DNA from 2 places in the Streptomyces sp. NPDC002577 genome. Region 1 is predicted to be linked to the other one. Evidence: riboswitches for the same ligand, from Rfam matches in the RefSeq annotation. Region 1 holds a riboswitch; the other holds the start of a gene.
The links. Region 1 has a riboswitch for cobalamin ahead of ACWD4J_RS18760 (HoxN/HupN/NixA family nickel/cobalt transporter). Riboswitches for the same ligand answer to the same signal wherever they lie in the genome.
Positions count from the first base shown of each region.

Region 2: it holds a riboswitch for cobalamin, as region 1 does, so the genes downstream of both, ACWD4J_RS03250 (cobalamin biosynthesis protein) here and ACWD4J_RS18760 (HoxN/HupN/NixA family nickel/cobalt transporter) in region 1, are expected to answer to the same signal.

Region 1 covers NZ_JBSFWK010000012.1:121,786-125,990, reverse strand. Annotated here, with positions in the region: gene ACWD4J_RS18765 (YcnI family protein) at 1-426, shown strand, start outside; gene ACWD4J_RS18760 (HoxN/HupN/NixA family nickel/cobalt transporter) at 490-1,581, opposite strand; cobalamin riboswitch at 1,610-1,817, opposite strand; gene ACWD4J_RS18755 (ArsR/SmtB family transcription factor) at 1,898-2,257, shown strand; gene ACWD4J_RS18750 (hydrolase) at 2,297-2,764, shown strand; gene ACWD4J_RS18745 (ATP-binding protein) at 3,182-4,205, shown strand, end outside.
Region 2 covers NZ_JBSFWK010000001.1:719,423-723,627, forward strand. Annotated here, with positions in the region: gene ACWD4J_RS03245 (cobyric acid synthase) at 1-767, opposite strand, end outside; gene ACWD4J_RS03250 (cobalamin biosynthesis protein) at 764-1,762, opposite strand; cobalamin riboswitch at 1,908-2,037, opposite strand; gene ACWD4J_RS03255 (hypothetical protein) at 2,238-2,459, opposite strand; gene ACWD4J_RS03260 (anion permease) at 2,472-3,728, opposite strand; gene ACWD4J_RS03265 (lysozyme) at 3,952-4,205, opposite strand, start outside.

The sequences.
Region 1 (4,205 bases):
ACCGACGCCGTCTCGAAGATCACCTGGACCGGCGGCAAAATCGCACCCGGCCAGTACGAGGACTTCGACGTCGCCTTCGGCCAGCTGCCCGACGACACCGATCAGCTGACCTTCAAGACCCTGCAGACGTACTCCGACGGAAAGATCGCCCGCTGGATCGAGCAGACCGAACAGGGCGGCGACGAGCCGGAGAACCCGGCGCCGGTGCTGAAGCTCACCGCCAAGGGCACCGAGGAAGGCGGCACCGCGACCACGTCGCCGGCGAGCTCGAAGAATTCCGGGAGCTCCCAGCCGGCCGCCTCGGACACCAGTGACTCGACCGCCCGCGGCCTCGGCATCGCCGGTCTGGTCGTGGGCGTCCTGGGCCTGGCAGGGGCGGCCTACGCGGTCGCCCGAGGCCGCGGCGCGGGGTCCCGGTCCCAGTAGAGAACCAGTAGGGAACCGGCCCCCGCGAGGCGTCCGGCAGCGGAGCGGTCCGCTCCGTCGAGGTCAGCCGCCCTCGACGGAGTGGACCGCCCACCGCTGCTCCACTTTGGCCAGCCGCCAGTACGCGAGCGCGGCGGCCCACACGACGATGAACAGGCCGACGATGATGAACCCGACGTTGTCCAGGTCGAGTCCGGCGATCCAGCCGGTCACGGCGTCGCCGAGGTCGAGCTTTTCGTGCAGCACGCCGACCAGTTCGATCGTGCCGATGAGGAAGGCGACGGCGATGGACAGGCCGGTGATGGTGAGGTTGTAGAACACCTTGCGTACGGGGTTGGAGAAGGCCCACTGGTATGCGAAGTTCATGAAGGTGCCGTCGAGGGTGTCGAACAGGCTCATACCGGCGGCGAACAGCAGGGGCAGGCAGAGGATCGCGTACCAGGGCAGTCCGGCCGCGGCGCCGCTGCCCGCCATCACCATCAGGGTGACCTCGCTGGCGGTGTCGAAGCCGAGGCCGAAGAGGAAGCCGAGCGGGAACATCTGCCCAGGGCGTGTGATGGACTTGGTGAAGCGGCCGAGGATGCGGTTCATGAATCCCCGTGAGTCCAGGTGCTGTTCGAGTTCGACCTCGTCGTACGTACCGGAGCGCATCGCCCGGAAGACCCGCAGGATGCCGACGAGCGCCACGAGGTTGAGCGCCGCGATGAGATAGAGGAAGGTTCCGGAGATGGTCGTTCCGACGACGCCGAGGGCCTGATGGGTGCGGGAGTCGTCGTTCATGAGGGCGCCGGCGAGCTGTGTGCCGCCCGCGACCAGCGCGGTCAGGACGACGACCACGCTCGAGTGGCCGAGCGCGAACCAGAAGCCCACCGACACCGGCCGTTTGCCGTCGGCCATCAGCTTGCGGGTGGTGTTGTCGATCGCGGCGATGTGATCGGCGTCGAAGGCGTGCCGCATGCCCAGCGTGTAAGCGGTCACCCCCAGCCCGATGCCGAACACCTTGGAACCGACCTCGTAGTGCTCCGGCACGACGAGCAGGAACAGTACGCCGAAGGCGACGACATGGAGGGCGGCGATCACCGCCAGGAGTCCGGCGGTACGGACGGTGTCCTCGCGTCGCCAGTGAAAAGTGGCAGGCCCGGTGGGCAGGGTCATTCGGTCACGCTCCAGCACCTCGTGGATCACTTCGTGAGATGCCGTGGCCGGTCTCCTGGCTTACGGGTCGCCGTGTCCGCCCCGGCCTTCCCACCCGCCTTGCGGCGGACAGTGACCGTTCTCAACTGGGACGGAAACTCCCCGATCACAGTGGCGAGGGCCGCTCCGGCCTGAACCCCGCCAACTCCTCAGGGTTTTCACCGGTCTTCCCGAACACCACGGCCTCACCACCGTAGAGGCGGAGGCCCGCTCCTGCATAGCTGCACAGCTACGCAGGTATGCAATGTCACATTCGGCTTCCTGGAAAGATGACCCCATGCATCTAGTTCCCGCCGAGCGCGCCGACCGCCGGACCATCGACGGCCACCGGGTCTGCGACGCCATCGCTGCCATCGGTGAGCCCCGCCGCGTACGCGCCTGGGCCGAGCGCTTCTCGCTGCTCGCCGACCCCGGGCGCCTCGCTCTCCTGCTGGCCCTGCAGCAGACGGGGCCCCTCGCCGTCTCCGACCTCGCGGTCGCGACCGGTATGAACGACCCGGCCGTGTCGCAGGCCCTGCGCCTGCTCCGCGCCGCCGGCATCGTGGCAGGCGAGAAGGAGGGACGCGTCGTCCGCTACCGAGTGGTGGATCCGGTCACCGCCGACCTGTTGACACACTGCATGACCGACGCCGACTGAACTGCCGCCTTCTGCCCTAGTGGTCCGTGGGGAGGGCCGGTGCTCGACCAACTCCCGTCCTCGCTCTGGAGCGTTCCCTACGTGGGCCACCGCTTTCCGGGGTCGCCGGCCGTGGCGCGACGGCCCGGCTTGGCGGCGGGCGCGAACTGCCAGCTGTTCGCCTACGAGGTGCTCCGGCACTTCGGCCTGGCTCCGCCAGATGTGCGTTCGAGTGACCTGTGGAGCGATACGCGGTCCACGATCCGCGTTCCGAAGGCGCGGCCGCTGGATCTGCTGCTGTTCAACGCCACGGACGATGCGTACGGCGCGCACGTCGGGGTGTGGTCGAGCGAGGGACAGGTCCTGCACCTGTGTGCAGAGGCAGGACGCCCGGCGGTCTGGGACATGGCGGAGTTCGCCGGACGAGAGCGCTACCAGGTCCTGGTCGGCATCAAGCGTGTGACCAGCAGGGCGGTTCCGGTAGGGCGTTCCGCAGTCGGCGCTCCACGAGTTCCAGGCTGTCGATGAACGCCGCGATCTGTTCGACGGGCGTCGGGACGTACGAGACCGCGCCCGTCTCGTCGTACGTGGCCCAGGATGCCGCTGAGCGTCATGCGGACGTGGTGTCGTGATGCGAACGCCGGTCCGGTCTGAATTTCGTACTGTCGCTCGAAGCGTCACACCAGAGCGGGACGTTGCCCACCCCAGTTTGTCAACTGCCCGACGCACATGATGAGTTGGCGACTACCGTCAGTGTTCGTGGCGCGACGCAGGGCCCTGCCCGGCTTCACGCACGGCACTGCGATGCCGCATGCCTGAGTCGCGCCGTACGCCGGAGCGCGCAGGCGCACCACGCCCACTCCGCACCACTCCGCCGTACCCCCACGCAACGCGAAGTACCCCCACGCACCCCGACGCACCTTAAGCATTCGTACGAGGACGCTGATGTCTCACCTTCGTGCACCGGCCGCACGTGCAGACCGCCGTGAAGGCGGGCGGCACGGCAATCCGGGCGGCCGTGCCGTGCCGCAGCAGCTGCCCATACGGCCGCAGCTGCTCCGTATCGCGGTACTGCCCCCCGTCGCGGTCGCCCTGAGCGCGTGCGCCGCCGTGCTGTTCACCGTCCGATCGACGGGTGTCGCGCCGAGCCCCACGCTGTGGGCCGTGCTCTCCGGAGCCGTCGGGGTCACACTGGCGGGGATCGTGATCGCCGCCGTCGCGGCCGATCGTGCCGCGAGGACCGTCCGCGACCGCATCGGTGTCCTGCGCCGCACAGCCGCTCGAAGCCAGTCCGACCTGCGTGACGTCGTAGAGGCGCTGCGCAGGGGAGACGGGCCACCGCCGGCTCGGCGTACTCCTGCCCAGGCCGCCCCGAAGGACGACGACTTCGCCCAGCTCGCCGACGAACTCTCCCGCGCCCACGACGTGGCCGTGGCCTCCGTGGTCAAGGCCGCCCAGCTCTCCAGCCAGGCCGGAAGCGAGCAGAAGGTCGAGGTCTTCGTCAATCTCGCGCGACGGCTCCAGTCGCTCGTGCACCGCGAGATCACGATCCTCGACGACCTGGAGCACGAGGTCGAGGACCCCGAACTGCTCAAGCGCCTCTTCCACGTCGACCATCTGGCCACCCGCACCCGCCGGCACGCCGAGAACCTCGCCGTGCTCGGTGGCGCGGTCTCCCGCCGCCAGTGGACCAACCCCGTCTCCATGACCGAAGTCCTGCGCTCGGCCATCGCGGAGGTCGAGCAATACTCGCGCGTCAAGCTCGTGCCGCCCATCGACGGCAACCTGCGCGGGCACGCCGTCGCCGACGTCATCCACCTGCTCGCCGAACTCGTCGAGAACGCCACCGCGTTCTCCGCCCCGGGAACCCAGGTCCTGCTGCGTGTCGGCGAGGTCACCTCCGGTCTTGCCGTCGAGGTCGAGGACCGCGGCCTCGGCATGCCCGTCACCGAGCAGAACAAGCTCAACG
Region 2 (4,205 bases), on a different contig from region 1:
GGGGGAGCCACCGCGGACTCCCGGACCGACCCGCGGAGCGAGACCCGCAGCCCGTCCTCCTCGTCGATCCCGAGACCGTGCCGGAACGGCAGCACACCGAGCGTATGGCGGCCCGTGAGCTGGTGCAGCATGTCGAGTCCCGGCTCGAGGAGGGACACGTCCCCGCGGAACTTGTTCACCAGGAACCCGGCGATCAGCGCCTGGTCCTCGGGGCTGAGTAGCGCGACCGTACCGAAGAACGACGCGAAGACCCCTCCCCGGTCGATGTCGCCCACGACGACGACCGGCAGCCGCGCGGCCCGCGCGATGCCCATGTTGACGATGTCCGTGCGCCGCAGATTGATCTCGGCGGGGCTGCCCGCCCCCTCACAGATCACCGCGTCATACGTGCCCCGCAACTCCTCCAGGCACTCCAGGACGGTGCCGAGCAGGGCCTCCTGACGGCCGCCGTGGTAGCCGCGGGCACTCAGCTCACCGACCGGCTTGCCCATGAGCACGACCTGGCTGCTGCGGTCGCTGCCGGGCTTGAGCAGCACGGGGTTCATGAGCGCCGTCGGCTCGACGCGCGCCGCCTGCGCCTGCATGGCCTGCGCCCGCCCGATCTCGGCACCCTCCCGCGTGACGAACGAGTTCAGGGACATGTTCTGCCCCTTGAAGGGCGCGACCTTGACCCCCTGCCGCACGAGCCACCGGCAGATCCCGGCGGTGACGACACTCTTCCCGGCATCGGAGGTGGTCCCGGCCACCAACAGCCCGCCACCGCTCATGAGTTCCCTCCGCGTCTCGTACGCGCGGAGGCCTGCCCGCGCACCAGTGCTCCCGCGGCGCTCACGCCGAGGGCAAGCCAGCCAACCCGCCGGGAAAGCCGCACGGCCCGCTCGATGTCGGCCACCTCAACGGCTCGCCCGGAGCCGTTGAGCACAGGCCGGTGCTCGACTTTTCCGCCGTACGAAAGTGTCCCGCCGAGCCGTACGCCGAGCGCCCCCGCGAACGAGGCCTCGACGACCCCGGCGTTGGGGCTCGGATGCTTGGCGGCATCCGCATGCCAAGTCCGCACGGCCCCCCGCGGGTCGCCCCCGGCAACCGCGGCGAGCACAGCGGTGAGCCGCGCCCCCGGCCACCCCGCGACGTCGTCGAGCCGCGCGGAAGCCCACCCGTACCGCCGGTGCCTGGGCGACTTGTGCCCCACCATCGCGTCCAGCGTGTTGACGGCCCGGAACCCCACAAGGCCCGGCACACCGCCCACCGCACCCCAGACGAGCGCACCCACCACGGCGTCCGACGTGTTCTCGGCGACGGACTCGACCACGGCCCGCGCGATGCCATCGGCGTCCAGCGCCTGTGGATCGCGTCCGCACAGATGCGGCAGCCGCTCCCGTGCGCCCTCGACGTCCCCGGCGGCCAGCGCCCCGCCGACGGCCCGCGCCTCGCGGCCCAGCGAGGTGCCGCCGACCACGGCCCAGGTCGCGGCGGCGGTCAGCGCGACGGAGGCGGTACGGGAGGTGCGTACGGAACGGGCGGCCAGCGCGGCGAGAGCGGTCGCGCCCCCGGCGCACACCGCGGTCTGCAGCGCGCCCCATCCGCGGTGGTCCCGCCACAGCGCACGCTCCACGGCGGCCGCGGCGCGGCCGAACGCGGCGACCGGATGGCCCCGGCGCGGATCGCCGAGGAGCAGGTCGGCCAGGAGGCCGGCGGCGGCGCCGTATGCGAAGACACGTCCGCGTCCGGCACGTTCGGCATGCGTGGAACCAGCCGGATGCATCGGATCGGCCGAAGGCATGGGGTCAGCCCGCCGATACGCCTGGAAGATTCCTCGTACTTCTCAACACATCGGGCAACGGGCAGTCGCGCATGGCGATATGTCCTCACTCAGGGTCCGCGCCCTGGTTCGACGTGACCGGCGGTGAGAGTCTCCTGGCTCCCGGATCTACGCTTCCCCCGGCCTTCCAACCCGTCCGTACGGGCCGTGACTTCCGTGTGGGGGAGCGCTCCCCGGTGACAGTGGCGGGACCGCGCCGGATTCGCACCGGCTTCCTCTCCTGCCGCCGTATATGGCTCCGGAAGTCCACCACGCCCCCCGAAGGCCCGTCAACTCGCACTTGACCTGCGACGGGAGAGTGTGCGAAGGGCCACACACGGGCGTGTGCCGTGCCGCACACACCTGGGGCGGGCATGCGTGTGGGGTGCGGGACGCTCCTGCGTCCCGCACCCCACACAAAGGCCCAAGCCGATTGCCGTCAGGCGACGATCAGATAGATCCCGTACCCGACGGCCGCCGCGCAGAGCGCGAAGCACGCGTACGCGCCGCTGACCGCGAGGGCCGCGGAGTCGCCCTGCTCCGTCGCCCGCTGCCGCTTGGAGAGGCCGACGATGCCCAGGGTGAACAGGCCCACGAGGGCCACGGTGACCACGAGGCTGACTCCGAAGACGGAGCCGAGAGCTGCCCAGTCGATCTTCATGCTGCTCTTTCCTTACACCGATGCGGTCTTGGCGGGCTCCGGCGAGGCGCCGGGCGGTGCCGGGATGGTGGCCTTCAGGTCGCCGTCGAGCGCGGCAGGGAGGGCGCCCTCGGTCGCTGCGTCGACGTCCCCGGCGGGGCCGGTGCTGTCGTCGGCGGCGCGGCCGTCGCTGACGTCGTTGACGTTGTCCTGGGTGACCGGCTGGCGGCGCGACAGCGCCCAGATCACACCGGCCCCGACGACCAGCAGCGCACCGGTGAGGATGACGCCCCACGTGCCCTGCTTCGTGAGGAACTCGGCGGCCGCGCCGACGAGCCCGGCGGCCGGCAGCGTCAGGCACCAGGCGACGAACATGCGGGTCGCGGTCGACCAGCGGACCACGGCGCCCTTGCGGCCGATGCCCGCGCCCATCACGGCACCCGAGCAGGACTGGGTGGTGGAGAGGGAGAAGCCGAGGTGGGAGGAGGCGAGGATGACCGTCGCGGCGCTGGTCTGCGCGGCGAAGCCCTGCGGCGGCGCAAGGTCGGTCAGGCCCTTGCCCATGGTGCGGATGATGCGCCAGCCGCCCAGGTAGGTGCCCATCGCGATGGCGAGGCCGGCGGAGAGGATGACCCAGACCGGCGGGTTGGAGCCCGGGGAGAGGACACCGCCCGTGACCAGGGCCAGCGTGATGATGCCCATGGTCTTCTGCGCGTCGTTGGTGCCGTGGGCGAGGGAGACGAGGCCCGCGGAGGCGATCTGTCCGGCGCGGTAGCCGGGGGCCGTCGCCTTGTCGTCGGCGCGGCTGCCTATGCGGTACGTCAGACGGGTGGCCAGCATCGCGGCGACGCCGGCGACGACCGGCGCGGCGACGGCCGGTATCAGCACCTTGGTGACGACGGTGCTGCCGTTGACCGACGACCAGCCGGCGGACATCACGGCGGCGCCGATCAGGCCGCCGAAGAGGGCGTGGGACGAGCTGGAGGGGAGGCCCAGAAGCCAGGTCAGCAGATTCCAGAGGATCGCGCCGACGAGCGCCGCGAAGATCACCTCGGTTCTGATGCCTTCTTCGTTGATGATGCCGCCGGAGATCGTCTTGGCGACCTCCACGGAGAGGAAGGCTCCGACGAGGTTCAGTGCGGCGGACATGGCCACCGCCGTCTTCGGTCGCAGAGCGCCTGTCGAGATGGTCGTCGCCATCGCGTTGGCTGTGTCGTGGAAACCGTTCGTGAAATCGAACACGAGAGCGGTGACGATCACGATCCCGAGGAGAAGCGTGATGTGTTCCATTTACCCAGGCTTCTGTTTGACGTCATTGGCAAGTGGACCGTAGGCAACCTGAGTGAACGGAAGATGAACTGGGTGGGGCTGCAGGGTGGCCCTAACTGGTGTGCTGCCACTCCGGTTCCGTTTGGAGTGGCAGCGCAGTCGATCATGAAGGTCGGGGAAAGCCCGGAATTTCGGCGGAACCGCGCGTTCCGCCGCGCTCGGACCGTCCCCGCATGCCCCCTGACTATCCCCGGGCGAACCTCCGCAGCGCCGTCATCGAGCCGTTGAAGAGATTCTGGTCACCCGGCAGGCTGCCGCTGTTGTCGTGCTGCCAGAAGGTCCAGTACTGCCAGCCCGCGGGCAGGGACCCGGCGGACGCGTTGTAGTGGGCGAGCCACAGGGCGTGGTTCGAGGCGAAGGCCGCGCTGTTGCCGGTGCACTTCTTCCACCAGTTCGTATTCGTGTAGATCACGGGCCGGCGGCCGGTCAGCAGCTTCA